Regions from separate parts of the Paenibacillus sp. FSL K6-0108 genome, predicted to be linked through region 1. Evidence: riboswitches for the same ligand, from Rfam matches in the RefSeq annotation. Region 1 holds a riboswitch; each other region holds the start of a gene.
The links. Region 1 has a riboswitch for thiamine pyrophosphate ahead of MHB49_RS20760 (thiamine phosphate synthase). Riboswitches for the same ligand answer to the same signal wherever they lie in the genome.
Positions count from the first base shown of each region.

Region 2: another riboswitch for thiamine pyrophosphate. It lies ahead of MHB49_RS05115 (ABC transporter ATP-binding protein); the one in region 1 lies ahead of MHB49_RS20760 (thiamine phosphate synthase).
Region 3: another riboswitch for thiamine pyrophosphate. It lies ahead of MHB49_RS05165 (ECF transporter S component); the one in region 1 lies ahead of MHB49_RS20760 (thiamine phosphate synthase).
Region 4: another riboswitch for thiamine pyrophosphate. It lies ahead of MHB49_RS02620 (ABC transporter substrate-binding protein); the one in region 1 lies ahead of MHB49_RS20760 (thiamine phosphate synthase).

Region 1 is NZ_CP150288.1:4,623,556-4,627,748, forward strand. It holds gene MHB49_RS20745 (thiazole synthase) at 1-137, opposite strand, end outside; gene thiS (sulfur carrier protein ThiS) at 141-344, opposite strand; gene thiO (glycine oxidase ThiO) at 307-1,569, opposite strand; gene MHB49_RS20760 (thiamine phosphate synthase) at 1,595-2,248, opposite strand; TPP riboswitch at 2,485-2,594, opposite strand; gene MHB49_RS20765 (ABC-F family ATP-binding cassette domain-containing protein) at 2,728-4,193, opposite strand, start outside.
Region 2 is NZ_CP150288.1:1,074,803-1,078,995, forward strand. It holds gene MHB49_RS05110 (ABC transporter permease) at 121-966, opposite strand; gene MHB49_RS05115 (ABC transporter ATP-binding protein) at 953-1,720, opposite strand; TPP riboswitch at 1,891-1,993, opposite strand; gene hisC (histidinol-phosphate transaminase) at 2,099-3,226, opposite strand; gene MHB49_RS05125 (ATP-binding cassette domain-containing protein) at 3,245-4,021, opposite strand; gene MHB49_RS05130 (ABC transporter permease subunit) at 4,046-4,193, opposite strand, start outside.
Region 3 is NZ_CP150288.1:1,084,977-1,089,169, reverse strand. It holds gene MHB49_RS05175 (energy-coupling factor transporter transmembrane component T family protein) at 1-565, opposite strand, end outside; gene MHB49_RS05170 (ABC transporter ATP-binding protein) at 540-2,048, opposite strand; gene MHB49_RS05165 (ECF transporter S component) at 2,049-2,642, opposite strand; TPP riboswitch at 2,881-2,991, opposite strand; gene MHB49_RS05160 (copper amine oxidase N-terminal domain-containing protein) at 3,155-4,108, shown strand.
Region 4 is NZ_CP150288.1:523,428-527,620, reverse strand. It holds gene MHB49_RS02635 (MFS transporter) at 1-173, shown strand, start outside; gene MHB49_RS02630 (hypothetical protein) at 623-1,111, opposite strand; gene MHB49_RS02625 (VOC family protein) at 1,296-1,682, shown strand; TPP riboswitch at 1,750-1,862, shown strand; gene MHB49_RS02620 (ABC transporter substrate-binding protein) at 2,088-3,128, shown strand; gene MHB49_RS02615 (MTH1187 family thiamine-binding protein) at 3,351-3,641, shown strand; gene MHB49_RS02610 (ABC transporter permease) at 3,641-4,193, shown strand, end outside.

The DNA.
Region 1 (4,193 bases):
TTCAAACGCCGAACTGCAAATGTTAATACTTCCGTACCTGAAGCTTCAACCGCCTGGCTTTGCACTTCCAAGTCCGAAAATTTGCCTGTACCCAAAAGCAATCTGGACTCAAATGTATAATTTCCAATCCTCAACATAGTTCAACCGCCTCCCACAAAATGTACAATTTCAATTCGATCTCCGTCTTTTATTGCCGTTGTCTCATGATATTCACGTGTTAAAATTTGCCGATTCAATTCAACCACGACGGTTTTAACTTGCAAATTAAATGATTGGAGCAATTTGTCCACACGATCTATGCTATCTTCAATTTGCATGGTTTGTCCGTTGACAATGATATTCACTGAGTATCTCCTTTCGGTTCATACGATTTGGACTAAGATCCTGAATTCCCAACTCTTCAGAAGTTTTACCGTAGATCAAATCAGCCATTAAGCTGCCCGTAATCGCACTAAGCAGTATGCCATTACGATAGTGTCCAAAAGCAGCGAATAAGCCGGGAATACTATCACAAGCCCCTATATAGGGCAATCCATCCGGGGTCGAAGGTCTAACTCCTGCCCATGCCCGAAGAAAATGCGCTTCCTTCATGCCAGGTACCCAGCTTGTCGCAGCAGTAAGCAATTTCTGAATGCCTTGAACTGAGACTTTTGTATCTGTTTTTCCAGGAAGGCTGGTTGCACCGAGCCACACTTCTCCATTGGCTTTGGGCACAATATATATATCCTCTGCATAGACCGTTTTGTCAGGTCTGAAACCAACATGATGGGGTGAGAACTGCACCGCTGCAATTTCACCCTTCACAGGCAAAACAGGTAAACCAATGTCCACTTGTTTCATCAACTCATCTCCATGTAACCCTGTTGCAACAATGACATTCTTCGATGTCATCGTTCCTATTGAAGTCTTGATTCCCTGCACTCCGTTGAAATCCGTATGCAAGCGGACATCCTGAACACCTTCCACCACCCTTGCTCCCATGGCTTGGGCCGATCTGACATAAGCCTGAGTTAGATGGACAGGAAGAACTTCGCTCTCGGAAGGTCTGTAATATGCACCGTACGTATTCCTGTTCAACCATGACGCTTCCTGTTGAACAGCGACACGATCCCACCAAATGGGTTTTTCAGAGAAATTCGAAGATCGGCTATTTTTGTAATCGCTGACCTCACTGTATGAACGAAAAGGAGTAATAAAACCACTCTGTTGCAGCCCCATATCTACTCCGCTAAGCGAACTGATTCGTTCCTTTTGCTCATGAAGCAGCGCTTTGCTTTGCCGTGCAAGCTTCGCCATCACAGCATGAGTGAATTCCTCACTGTCAGCAGCAAGCATTCCGGCGGCTGCGCTGGAAGTTCCCCCGGCAATTCGCGCACGCTCAACCAGAAGAACGTCATGGCCTCGGGTTGCGAGTTCACATGCGATGGCACATCCGATAACTCCTCCGCCTACAATAATGGTTTCTGCATGCAGTTTTCCTCGAATTTCGGTTCCAGCTTTTCTCATGGGTACCGTTCCTGGATGAAAATTTGAACGATTCCCACTTCTATTTTTTGCTTCCTCACTCATGATCTCATCTCCTTGATTCGGCGTACTACTCTGAATACACGATCGCCTGCCGCAATGAAGCTGCGGCCAGTTCTGGCCTATCGTTCGTCCAAATCGTTGAAATCACAGCCGCTCCTCTGGCACCAGCAGTCCGAATGGCAGCAATATGCTCAGGTCCAATCCCGCCAATCGCGATCACCGGAATCGAAACATTGGAGCACACCTCAGCCAATGCACTAAGCCCTCTAGGTTCACAATTTGGTTTACTACTTGAATGATAGACATGCCCATAGAAGAGATAGTCCGCACCACGTTCTTCAGCAACTTTTGCTTCTTCCAGCGAATGAACCGATATCCCTAAGCGGGGCCGATCGACTATCCTCAACACATCCTTATCATAGCGGCGAATAACTGCTTGACCCCAATGCACACCACCAAACAAAGCATGTTGATCCAGCTGATCTAGGCCGTTCATAACAATTCGATTAGATGGAACACCTTGTGTTTTTAAATTTTGTGCCCAATCCATCTGCTGCTCAGGGTTCAGCTTTTTTTCCCGAATGTGGATATAATCGACCCACCTCCAAATATCCTTAGCTGTATTCAGGAAAGAGTCCCTATCTCCTGTACCTGATGAAACCACATGCAGTTCGAATGATTGTGTTTTTACATGTTTGTGGAAGTTTGCCGTCCTGTTCACCCTCCTCTTGCATGATTTAAGCCGATCTAAAACAACAAAAAAAGCCACTCCCGTAGGGAGTGGCCACGAATTTAAAATTCATGAATCAACTAAATGACTGTTGCATGCAATTACTCTATACATAACGCATAACCCACTATGAAACCATCCATAGTCGCAACGTAGTATACCTGGAAACCGCATGATTCATCTTGCAGGCAATATCGCAAAATCATCGATAACACCCTTTGTCATTAGCTGAAAACGCGCCACTTCCCTACGCTGGTATGATCCAGATCAGGTGCAAAGGGTCCGGAATCGCATTCTTCCATCTCAGCCGCGTCGTGCGGCCCCCCTAGTGTTCATATGAAGCTGAAGCCTATGTTACCATAGACTCCATTTTTTGTCACCGTACTTTTATTATATTCATTCATATCCCTAGTAAAAGGAAATATGGTTTTCGAAGTTGGTGTACTTGTGGGAAGAATAGCTCAAAGAAACTATTGTTTCTCAGACCAAGCTTCAACATCCCACGTTTTGGTAACCCAACCTTCATAGAATTCAGGTTCATGGGATACGAGCAGTACGGTACCCTTGAATTCTTGCAAGGCACGTTTCAGTTCCGCCTTGGCCGTCACATCCAAATGGTTTGTAGGCTCATCGAACAATATCCAATTGCTTTCACGCATCAGAAGTTTACACAAACGAACTTTAGCTTGTTCACCACCACTAAGTGCGTTAAGTGGACGGGTGATATGCTCATTTTTCAATCCGCAGCGTGCAAGATGGCCTCGAACTTCATTCTGTGTCAGATGAGAAAATTCATTCCACACATCTTCAATTGGGGTAATATTACCTGCACGTACTTCCTGTTCGAAATAGGCTGTTTCCAAATAGTCACCCAAGAAGGTCTTTCCGCTGATTGGCGGGATTTTACCCAAAATAGTTTTGAGCAGTGTGGATTTACCTACACCGTTACAGCCAACAATGGCAATTTTCTCACCACGCTCAATCGTCATCGTCATTTTGGGCAATAAGGCATACGTATACCCTATTTCAAAATCAATGCCCTCAAAGACGGTTTTACTACTCGCCCGGGCATCCTTGAATTTGAATGTGGGTTTGGCCGCTTCGTCTGGACGATCAATCCGTTCAATCTTGCCGAGCTGCTTTTCACGGCTCTTGGCACGACCGGAAGTGGAAGCGCGGGCTTTGTTCCGCTGAATGAAATCTTCCTGCTTCTTGATATATTCCTGCTGTTTCTCATAAGCATCAATATGCTGCGCCTTATTCATGTCGGCCATTTCAAGGAATTTGTTATAGTTCGCTGAATAACGCGTCAATTTGGCAAATTCCAAATGATAAATAACGTTAACGACCTCATTCATAAACTCCGTATCATGCGAAATCAGAATAAACGCATACGGATAATCCTTCAGGTAACGTGTCAGCCATTCAATGTGTTCTACATCAAGGTAGTTCGTCGGCTCATCCAGCAGAAGTGCTGTAGGTTTCTCCAGTAAAAGCTTGGCAAGCAATACCTTTGTACGCTGACCACCACTAAGCGCGGCCACGTCACGATCCAGACCGATGGCGGACAAGCCAAGACCATTTGCCATCTCTTCTACTTTCACATCAATCAGATAAAAATCACCTTGCTCCAATTGTTCCTGAATGTCACCCATTTCTTCCAGCAACGATTCGAGCTTATCTGCATCGGCGTCTGCCATCTGATCGGTGATGGACATCATTTCTTTCTCCAGCTCAAGCAATGGCAGGAACGCATCCTTCAACACATCACGAATCGTTTTTCCAGGCGTGAGCTTGGTATGCTGATCCAGATATCCATAACGAACTTTGGGGGTCCATTCGACCTTCCCTTCGTCCTTTAACAATTTCCCGGTAAGGATGTTCATCAATGTGGACTTGCCCACACCATTTGCACCAACAAGGCCTACACGTTCTC
Region 2 (4,193 bases), 3.5 Mb from region 1:
TCAAATTCCTCATTTCCTTTTATCTGATTAATAATTCATAAATTCTACATTCTGGAGATATGGATAACGCTGTGCTGTAATAGGTTTCCAGCCGATAGCAGGTGGATTGGGCAATGCACACTACGTCTGTTTTGGTAGGTCTGCCTCCGGAAATGATCCAGCTTTTCTTCTACCTGCATGACGTGATGTACCGAATCTTTTCTCCATCCAAGCAATGAGTACAAACAGGGCGATACCGAGCAGGGATAACAGTACAATGGCGGCGAACATGGCATCCGTGTTCATATTGCTCGACATTCTGCGGCTGAAGTAACCAAGGCCCTTGCTTCCACCGAGCCATTCTCCGATCGTTGCACCGACCACACAATACACCACAGACATTTTCAGTCCCGAAAAGAAGGAGGGAAGGGCAAGTGGAATCTGGAGTTTGCGAAAAATATCCCACTTGCTGGCGCCCATCGTCAGCAGCAGTTCACGCTGCTCCGGATCACCCTGGCGCAGACCATCATAGGTGCTCACCACAATCGGGAAAAATGCGATCAGGAACACCACTGCGACTTTGCTCCACAGCGTGTAGCCAAACCACAGGATAAAGACAGGAGACAGGGCAATCAGCGGGATGGTCTGACTGATCACAACAAATGGATATAAGGCCTTTTCAATCGATCGGTTCATATGCATGCCTGTTGCAAGCGCAATTCCGGCACCAATAGACATGCCAAAACCAACGACAATTTCCATCAAGGTAGCGGGCAGATGTAAGGCCAGCAGGAGGTGGCGATGCTCATACATCGAACGGGCAATCGCCGTCGGGGCTGGAATGATGAAGGAGGGCACCCATCCCATACGCACAATCCACTCCCAGATGACAAGCAGCAAGAGCATGAGCAAAAGAAACAGACCATAACGGGCAAGCCAACCTCGTACGCTATGCTTCATGCTATCTCTCAAGTTACCGTGTCGCATGCAATTGTTCCTCCAGTCGTCGTCTCATCTGAACGAGAGCCGGTTCGTAGATCATGTCCGAATGTCTTGGACGTGGCAAAGGTACCGTCAGATCCTGCAGCTGTTGGCCTTGGCCCACCGGAGTTAACAGAATAATCCGATCACTGAGCAGCAGGGCTTCTTCAATGTCATGTGTGATGAACAACACGGTTTTGCCCAGACCTTCCCAGAGCTCCAGCAGCCAGCGATGCATCTCCCGTTTGGTTAGGGCATCGAGTGCGCCGAATGGTTCATCCAGCAGCATGAGTTCGCCACCTGTCAACAACGTACGAAGCAGCGCGACACGCTGGCGCATGCCACCTGACAGCTCGTCCGGGTATGCATGCACGTGGCCGGATAAGCCAAATCTGTCGAGACCAGCAAGAATGTCCGCTCGAATCCTTACCTTATCCTGCCGATCTGCAGCAAGTTCAGCGGGGAGCATGCAATTCTCCATGACGGTTCTCCAGGATAATAGGAGGTCCTTTTGCGGCATGTAGGCAACCTGCCCCAGTCGCTTTCCTTCTTGAACCCAGGGAATTTCAATGGTTCCGTGGGTTGGCTCAAGCAGGCCTGCCAGCAGCTTGAAAAGGGTGCTTTTACCGGAGCCGCTGGAACCGATGAGCGAGACAAATTCGCCTTTGGCTACACGCATCGACACATTGGAGAGCACGGGGGAATCCCTTTTTCCCGGGAAAGCGTAGCTCATGTTGTGAATGGTTATGTCGTTATCCATCTCGATCCGTTCCCCTTTATTATTCAAACTTCAAACTGCGTGATCTTTAATTACACCTTCTGATCTGCCCGAAGAATGCGAAAAAGACCCACCCATTTCCGGAGAAATGAGTGGGTCTGTAAGTTCAATTCACATTAAATTTCATCATCAACATGAAAAAATCCGCTTACTGAAAGGCCGCTCCACTTCCCTCCGCTGGTATGATCCAGATCAGGTTCAAAGGGTCCGAATCATTCGATTCGTCTCAGCCGCAAGGCTCCCCTAGTGCAATGATTAAGATATGCAGTTGTGTGTTCAGCATATATCACATGCAAGCAGAATGTAAAGAGGGCGGCTTAAAAGAAGTGTGCGTAATGAGAGTTAGGAAAGTAACCTATTCTAATCGTTTGAATGTAACAGTGAATCAAGCTCAACGATCAGACGGGCAATCTGCTCAGGTGTGCCAATCGTAATCCGAAGCCAGGTAGGCATACCGAATTCGGCACCGCCGCGGACAGAGATGCCTCTGTTCAACAATTCTTTGGTAATCGGACCACTATCCTGCAACAGATCAACCATGATGAAATTGGTTTCGGAAGGGATGTAGGGTAATTTCCACTGATCAAAGGACTGCATTAACGTTTCCCGTCCTTGACGATTGTAGTGCAGGCAGTGAGAAACAAATTCATGATCATCCAGGCTGGCCGAAGCAGCGGCTTGGGATGTGGCTGTCAGACTGATGGGCAGTTTGACCCGATTAATGCCTTCAATGATGCTTTCATTCCCGATGCCATATCCGATTCGCAGGCCGGCCAGTCCATATATTTTGGAGAAGGTCCGCAAAATAATCAGATTATTATATTGCTCCAGCAGCTTAACCGTATCAGGATAATCTTCATTTTCTGCGAATTCATAATACGCTTCGTCCAGGACAACCACGACATGGGAGGGAACATGTTCGAGTAAACCAAGCAGGGCCTCTGCTGTGAAAATGGTTCCGGTTGGATTATTCGGATTGCACAGCCAGATGATTCGGGTAGAAGTATTAATCCGTTGCCGGAATTGCTCCAGGTCCAGTGAATGGTTGACCAAAGGCACTTCATGAATGACCCCGCCTGCCAGCAGCGTAGCGCCCTTATACCAGTTAAAGGAGGGCACCGGAATGAGTGATTCCTCGCCGGGATTAAGATAAGCTTGGGCGGTAAGGGTGAGGAGCTCGAATGATCCACTGCCAAATACCAGTTGGGAGGTACGCACCCCCAGACGTTCCGCAAGTTTGTCACGCAGCAGTTGGCTGGAACCGTCGGGGTATTGAGCCAAGAGATCGGAACTCAGCGATCTGACCGCTTCCGCTGCCAGGGGAGAGGAACCAAACGGATTCTCGTTTGCTGCGAGTCGATCGACACTTTCCAGTCCCAACTCCCGCCGGATCTGTTCCATGGATTTGGCAGGCGTATAAGCTGGGATTCGATTTAACAGGTCTTTAACAGGAGGAGAGGGTACGGGTGAGAGGGATTGCATAATCATGCCTTCTTTCCAGTGGAATTAGATCGAGAATGATATCTGTTTCTGGGCAATCTGCTGTGGTGTCTCTTGTGGAGGAGTCAACAAGCGATTCAGAATCAGGTTTTCAAAATGAGCAAACCCGCTGTCCCGAACGCGTGGCCGCTCCAGTGTAATTCGGGTATCCATCGTTATATGACCATCTTCGATTAACAGCACCCTATCTGCCAGCGCAACCGCCTCGCTGACATCATGCGTGACCAGAATGACGGTCAGATCTTCTTCTACCCACAAACGTTCGATTAATTGCTGCATCTCAATTCGGGTTAATGCATCCAATGCACCCAGCGGTTCATCCAGCAGCAGTAAGCGTGGATGACTAGCGAGTGCCCGTGCCAAGGCGACACGTTGTTTTTGTCCGCCAGATAATACCCCCGGCCAATCACCTTCACGCTCTTCAAGTCCTACATTGCGAAGCGACTGGCGTGCATCTTCCTTGTTCTTGTCGGGGATGCCCAGTCGTACATTGTCGAGCACGGATTTCCAAGGCAGCAGCCGGGCTTCCTGAAACAGAAACCGTGTCTCGGGTGCTGTACTGCCAAGCTTTCTGTTACCCAGCATAACGCTTCCGGAAGAGGGGGATTCCAGCCCAGCGATCAGACGCAGCAACGTGCTTTTGCCACAACCGCTTCGTCCAACGATGGCTACAAATTCCCCTTGTCTTACATTGACATTGATGTCGGATAGAATCATCCGCTGATCATACGATTTCTGAACCCTATCTACTTGAAGAAAAGGGCTGATCTGACTTGTGCTCATGGATTAATTCACGCTCCTTTGGCTTTACTTGCGGGATAGAGCCGGGTTCCAGCGCAGCCAGCGCCGTTCCAGCCATTTGGCGATGGTATCGGACAACTTGCCCAGCAGAGCATATAGCAGAATGCTTAAGACGATGACGTCCATCTGCATGAATTCCCGCGCGTTCATTGCC
Region 3 (4,193 bases), 3.5 Mb from region 1:
TCAGTGTGCCGTATACATTCCAGCGTGAGCCGCGCTGCCTCGTTCCCCGAATGCGGATGGCATACCGCAGCGTCTGGAATTCATCCAGCAAAATCGGAATCATGCGCATAGCCGCAAGAAAGCTATAGGCATACTTAGGTGGGAGTCTCCACTGCTGCATGAGGGAATAAAAGAGCCGAACAGGTTTGGTCGTCAGGCCAAATAACAGTCCAGCTGCCGCCATACTTAGAGAACGAAACCCCAAATGTAACCCACGATAGAAGCTCTCTTCGGTAATATGAATCAATCCCCACTGAAACCAGGTGGTTTCCCCTTTACCAAACATGATCATCCCTGTGGAAGTTGATATAAATACCAGAATGAACGGAGACGCATACAGCAATAGTCTGGGCCATGGGTGACCTGTCCAGCCCAGCAATAACAGCATGATAACTGCCACATTCGCCATTACATTCAGATTGTGAACAAGAATGACGAAGACAAACAGCAATGTCAGGAAAATCATTTTCAACCCCGGATTCACCGCGTGAAGCCAGGTCTCACGATGAGGAAACGAGAGCTGCATCGGTTAACCTCCCCTCATCCACCGTCCAGATTCGGTTGCAATACCTGTTCACGATTTCACGATCATGCGTAACCATCACAATAGCGGTTCCTTCACGCCGCAACCGCTCCAGCTGTGATAACATGGCAAAGGTATTGCGCGCATCCTGTCCAAAGGTAGGTTCATCCAGTAACAAAATACGCTGTTCCCTTACCAGCGCTGATGTTACACTCAATCGGCGTTTCTGTCCCATCGACAATTGGTAGGGATGCCGCCCCGACAGGTCTGTCAATCCGAATTGCTCCAGCATATGATCGGTTCGCATACCTCTTTCTTCGGCAGTTAGCTTTCCGCTCAGCAAGGAAAATCCCACTTCATCACGGACTGAATTTGTCACGAATTGAAATTCAGGATTCTGGAATACAAAGGCAATGCGATCTGCAAGCTGCTCGGTTTTTCCGGCCGATTGTCCTTCCACAACATAATGGCCTGTCGTTTTCAGGATATTCATCATGGACAGTAATAATGAACTTTTACCTGCCCCGTTAGCCCCGACAATCCCCACCCAATCTCCGTGCCATACCTTGGCCTGCTCCACCTGAATGAACGGTGTTTTTCCGCGCCATCCGGTGAATTGCTGCATTTCCAAGGCTGGTTGGGGCAGCGCAGAAGCTCGCCCCTCCTTGTTATCCATACTTTCACTTTCAATAGCCCCATAACGAATAAACTCTCCTGTGACCAACATCTGTGCTTTCGTCTGTCCTCGTTCTTCCCAGACCCCCGGATACCAGATTCCGTATTCCCTAAGCATATTCCGCTCATCTGTAAACACCTGATTTGCCGGGCCATCTGCCACAATTTTTCCTTCAGGCGACAATACGATGATTCGGTCTACCCATTCGACAATTTCATTAATTTTATGTTCTACGATAATGAGTGTTTTGTCCTGTGCAATCTGTTTCACCGTTTCCCACACCTGAGAGGTTCCTTCATCATCCAACAGTGCCGTTGGTTCATCCAGGAAGAGTACGTCTGGCTCCATGGCCAGAATCGAAGCCATCGCAAGACGCTGCTTCATCCCCTGAGACATCGATTGAATGAGTGTACGATTATGTTCAAAAGATAACCCGACCTGTTCCAGGTATCGCTTGATAAGTTTAGGCATCTGCTCACGTGAAATATTTCGGTTTTCCAGTACAAAAGCAATCTCTTCATCCGTATATGACATACAGAACTGGGTATCCGGGTCTTGAAAAACAATACCCGGCTGCTCAGGTACCTGAATGTCATCACATTTCATCGGAATCTCCACAGACCGTGGAATCAGACCGCTCAGAATTTGCAGCAAAGTTGATTTGCCAGAGCCGCTTGGTCCAAGCAACAACACTTTCTCCCCTTGACGCACAGAGAGAGACAAGCCTTGGAACACCAAGGCCTTCTCTCCCGGGAACTTACATCTTAGATTCGTAACACCTACCGCTTGCACTTTCTCCACTTCATTCATCTAGTCCAGCGCCTCATAATCCTGCTTCGACACTGGTCTGAGGGATCGTGTTACACCTGTAAGCTCCAGCGCTTTGGCGAGATAATAGGCGAATACACCTGCAATCAGAATACTGCCAATGAAGCGGAATCCGATAAACAGTGTATAGTTCCAAGCCGAGAGGGAATCAATGTACCCGTACTGATAATCCAGTACAAGCGAAGCCGCCGCTGCACCAATAGCCGCAAGGCAGGTGACGAACAGATTGCTTTTCCGATACAGAAATGCGGCGAAGAAAATCTCTGCACCCAGCCCTTGCAGCAGCCCATATACCAGTGTGGACATGCCCCACTCACTTCCGAGAAAAGCACTCACCGTGGATGCCGCAACTTCTGCCAGAATGGCTACACCTGGCTTCCGAATGATTACAAAGGCAAAGGTGCCCGCCATAAACCACATGCCGTAAATCATCTGCTCCGCATGAACGCCGAATGGCTTCATCAGATCGTATGTAGGTCCCCATATTTTGTAGATCACCCCGAAGACCACTGCAATCACAATCGTTACCAAAATATCGGTTAACTTCAATCTGTTGCTACCCACTGCTGTTGACATGTTCTCAACTTCCTTCCTCTGTTTCCCTTGATTTAAAATAAATAATAAAACAAACAAAAAAGCCTCCCCGGTTCCCAGGCAGGCCATACGCACAGTTTACAATTCTCACGATGCTACGCATTAGGCAGATATAGAGAAAGGAGACAACAAACGACACCATCCCCGTTACATCAGAAAAATCCCGCTGCACCCAAGAAACGCTGACATTTATGTTCTATCCCTTATCACTTACCATTGCACATCGCAAATTCATGTTCTCTACGCTGGCATTACCCAGATCAGATATACGGTCAGCGGCACAAGGCCGCTCTCTCAGCCCAACTTCATTGAGCTCCCGGTTCACTTATTTCATTGCTTCTACTTTACAACACATGGGTATTTGTGACAATCCCGGAAAAATCATTACGCTGTATTTTGGGTAAATGAAAGAAGACATCCTATGGTGTACTTTACAATACTATGCAACATTTGGATCAAATAGTCCGTTTGGTATACAAGAAGGGAGATTGATAATGATGAAACAAACCAATACTGCCTGGCAGCAAAAAAAGTGGAAAATGATCCTTGTCGCTTCGATTCTCACTGCGGGTACGGCACCTGCACTGCTGTCATCCACTGTGGCGGAAGCAGCAACAACACACAAACCGACAGCCTATATTAACAATGTACAAGCTCAATATGATGTGGTTATAAAGCAGGGTATAACGTACGTAGCATTGACTGAACTTCAATTCCTCGGGGACTATACGTTTGGCTACAATAACAAAACCAAACAGGTTAGCATCAGCACAGGCAGCGACAAATATGTTCTTATACCCAACAGCAAAACAATGAAGAAAAACGGTCAGAATGCGACGTTGTCGACCGCTCCCATTCTGGTGAATGGCAAAGCCATGCTTCCGCTCCGTGCCATCGGCGAAGCCTTTGGGGCACAGGTTCGCTGGAACCAGACGGCCAAGGAAGCCTATATCTACACCACGAATGCTGCGGTGGTCAAAGACTACAGTAGTGCTGATCTGACTGTGGCGCGTGAAGCTGCGCTTCATTTGCCACGCTTCTCTGAACTGGGACAAGCACGCCTGGAGATTCGCAACCCTTTGGGTCCAGTGGATTCATCCATTCAATACATTTTTGAACAAGGCAAAAAGGAAAGTTTCTTCATTGTTGAAGATAACGATCTGATCAGTTATTACACCATTAAAAATGAAAACGCCCTGCTGAAATGGCAGGCTAATATCGGTAAAGATGCCGGAACCATCGGTGATCTGTTTTTTATCAAAACCAAACCCGTTGCTGAAGCAGGGACTCGCCCTTCCGTAAAGGGTCAAACACTCGTATCATTTAAGTATTCTCGTATGCTTGAAGAGACTGCCTACGAGATCATGAACAATTCTGGCTCTATCCATGCGGGTTCCATTACCCCTGAGAAAGGTAAAGTGATCGTTGAAGTTCCGGAAGAACAGTAAATTGGATGGCCACTCCCAAGCTATAGAGACCTTTGTATCGGCGCAGGTGGGCAAATTATGCTTCTTCTGAATGCAACAACAAAAG
Region 4 (4,193 bases), 3.5 Mb from region 1:
CATCAGGTGGTGTTGGCGGTGCCATTCTGCCTTTGGTTACAGGCTGGAGTCTGGACCATCTGGAGGTTAACCAGTCCGCATGGATGCTTGCCATTTTTGCAGTTGGTCTGCTGATGATCAGCGTGATCGCCTATCAATGGCAGAACAAACATGTGGTCGATACAGTGACTTAACAGTTATGTGTCGAGGCAGACCTGAGAATTAGAATCAGAAATAGAATACCTATTATAGAGATTGAGATGTCCACCGCCATGAATTGGTGGTGGACATTTTGTTGTAGCGTTATTCTGTTCTAACGAACCTGCTACACGCTATTCATCTCCATTTCTGCATGTTTGAAATCTAACGAATCCTAGAGACGTTATTCTAGATAATTAGCTCCAAATCAAGGTCTCGTTGCAGTTTCTTAGCATAATAACGCCGCTGAGATTCGTTAGATTTTTCATTCCTTATAAACCGGCCTAATAAGATGTTCTCGATTCGTTAGCGCTGTAATCATGGTAGAAAGTGTCCTACCTTTGCCTCAGATCACCTTTCATTGAAGGTGATCATACGATCTATTTATTTGCACAAGATTGCCCAGGAAATACTTTCAGGTGCTCTGAATCGGGACTCCCGTTATTTAGGCTGTAGGGACCACACGCCCTTTATCCTTAATGAATTTACCGAATACATATCGAACGAGTGGTCCCAGAATAATAATTTGGTAAGGAAGCGCCAGGCTGAAATTACGAGCAATCGTATGAAGATACGTACTTAGTACCGATGCTCCATTTAACTGATTCGCAAGATAAGCGGAAATCATTCCGTACAAGGACATGATCAGAACCATCCCAATGACCATGAAAAATGACATAGCAAGCACGCCCAAGATTTTGTTGGACTTGTCAAAAGGTAAGGAAAATACAATTTTTCTCGCTACAGGTCCAACAATGAAGGACTCCACCAGGAACGCAATGATAAAGCACAATATGAACTGCAGCAGTATTTCAAGTGCGGGCATCTTGTTCAATAACCCATTGTGCCATAAATTGAAGGTCATCATGACGATAACCATCCCTGTGCACATCATCATTCCAAAAACAATCTGTTCTTTTTTCGTTGTTGGCAATTCTCTCATCCTCTCTGTTTACCTTCGTAATTATAGAGATGACGAACCCCTCCACATAAGTGAACATTATGTGAACAATTATAATTTTTCCAAATCAAAATCCTGTTTGACAACCCCGTAGTACAGCCCTATGATATCCCTAAAATAATAGAAAGATTCACTACATATAAGGAGGATTTTGATTATGAGTTTTCAAAAGCGCATTGACCACGTCGGCATTGCGGTTCGTGATCTGGAGACCACGCTGCGTTTCTACACAGAGATTGTTGGTCTTGAATTAAAAGACCGGGTAACCCATACCAACGGCGTCATTCAGCTCGCCTTTCTCGGCTTCAACGGAAGCGATGAGACCGAGATTGAGTTGATTCAGGGATACAGCGACAAGCTGCCTTCCGAAGGAACGGTGCACCATTTTGCCATCCATGTCGATGACCTTGAATCCGAGTATGAGCGCATTAAGGCAACCGAAGCCGAATTTATTGATGGAGAGATGATTACACTGCCTAACGGTTACCGTTATTTCTTCATCTATGGACCCGAGAAGGAATGGATTGAGTTCTTCCAGCGTTAAGCCATTTCCTGACTGGACATGCATCCGCCTCTATCCTATAATTACACCTAGTAATGCCCGTAACTTCATAGTTTCCCAGGGGAGTCGGAATTGGCCGGCTGAGAGTGTATCCCACCAAGATACTGACCCTTAAACCTGATCTGGATCATGCCAGCGTAGGAATCGGAGTATATCGAATTGGCCCAGCCCAGCCTCTTTGCTGAGTGCCACATCTCTAACGCCTGCACGCGTCCCGGATTAACGGGGCGCTTTTTTAATGTTCTTTTAGATAGCCAGAGAGCTAAAAAAGTGACGTCATCCGGATCATAGCTGGTATAAATCTGTCGATTTATGCAAGAAGCTTGGATATGAAGCCAAGGAGTACCCCGTGCCACCGGCCGGACAACATGAAGGAGAGAAAAGAAGATGAGATGGCGTAAAATGATGGGCCTACTGCTCTTGTGCGTACTACTAGTGGCTGTTACCGCATGTGGCAGCAAAGAAGCTGCACCTTCAGGAGAGAACAGCAGCAGCAACACCAAAAACAGCAGTGAAGGTGACAACGCAGCCCTCAAGGACATTAAAGTGGTGCTGGACTGGACACCAAATACGAATCATACCGGCTTGTATGCGGCCGTGGATCAAGGTTTTTATAAAGCCGAAGGCTTAAATGTAGAGATTGTACAGCCAGGTGCCGGAGGCGCCGATACGATGGTGGCTTCGAACGAAGTGCCTTTTGGCGTAAGTTATCAGGAGAGTGTAACCCAGGCCCGCACACAGGGCGTACCGCTCGTGTCCATCGCTGCAGTCATTCAGCATAATACGTCCGGATTTGCCGCTCCGGTGGATCGGAACATCAAGTCTCCCAAAGATTTTGAAGGTAAAACTTATGGTGGATGGGGCTCCCCGGTAGAAGAAGCTGTGATGCAGTCCATTATGGAAGGCGAAGGCGCCAATGTATCCAAAGTAAAAAATATCAGCATGGGCGATGCAGACTTTTTCACCGCTGTGAAACGTGATATCGACTTTGCGTGGATTTTCTACGCGTGGACGGGTATTGAAGCCGAACTGCGCGGCGAACCGATCGACATGCTGTATGTGAAGGATTATTCCGAGGCACTGGACTACTACACACCTGTACTCGTTACCAATGAAAAGACGATTCAGAATGATCCCGAGCTGGTTAAAGCGTTCCTGAAAGCGACTTCCGAAGGATATCAATATGCAATTGAACATCCCGAAGACGCTGCCAACATTTTGATCAAGGCCGTACCGGATCTGGACAAGGATCTTGTACTTGCAAGCCAAAAGTGGCTGAGTCCAAAATATCAGGATGACGCGCCGCGCTGGGGTGAGCAAAAGCAGGAAGTATGGCAGAATTACACGGATTGGATGTTTAGCAAAAAACTGCTCGATGAGCAGGTCGATGTGTCCAAAGCGTATACAAATGAATTTCTACCCCAATAAAATTTTTTTAAGTTTAACTTTTTTTACACCAGAACGAAGAGTGCAGAACCCATCTGAAGAAACGAAGTGGTCGCCTTTATCCCCGGATTTTCCCCTTGCGGAAAATGAAATCAAAAAAATTCGGGGATAACAGCGATCGGAAGAGGGTACTGCAATCGGAGTGGTCAAGTGTAAAGCTGGTTTAACTCATGCAATTTAACCCGAAAGGAAAAGTGATCTTTCATGGCAAGTACACTACTCAGCATTCAAGTCATTCCCAAAACACCAAATGGCGAAAATTCCTATCCTTATGTTGATCGTGCCATTGAAGTTATTCAGCAGTCCGGCTTGAAATATCAGGTTAACCCACTGGATACCACGATGGAGGGAGAACTGGACGAGCTGCTGGAGGTTGTCCGCAAAATGCATGAAGTTCTTGTGGAAGCCGGCAGCCCAAGCATTATCTCACAGATCAAGATCGCCCATAGCCCAAGCGGCTTCAGCATGGACACCCTGACGGAGAAATATCGCTAATGCCTGCCTATTGGAAAAGCGTATGGCCGCCCTTTGTGGCGGTTATTCTCTTTATAGCGGTATGGCAGGGAGCCGTCTCCCTGTTCCATATTGAGAAATGGATGCTACCTGCGCCTTCGGACATCGCCCATGAAGCAGCGTCTCAGGCCGAGCGGCTTGGCATGCATGCATGGGCAACCATCCAGCTGACCTTGATCGGATTTGCAGCAGGTACACTTGTGGGATTACTGATTGCGATGGTGCTGCATTTGATTCCATTTTTGAAATCTGCACTCTATCCATTACTTATCCTTAGTCAAAATATACCGACCATTGCGCTTGCTCCGCTCTTGCTGATCTGGTTCGGATTTGGGCTGCTGCCCAAATTGATTACCATCATCCTGGTCTGCTTCTTCCCGGTGGCTGTAGCTGCCATGGACGGGTTGACCCGCACCGATGCAGCGATGATGAACTATATGCGCATGGCTGGTGCAAAACGCGGCCACATTTTCTGGAAACTGGAATTGCCGCATGCGTTGCCTTCCGTGTTCTCGGGGATCAAGATTGCCGCCA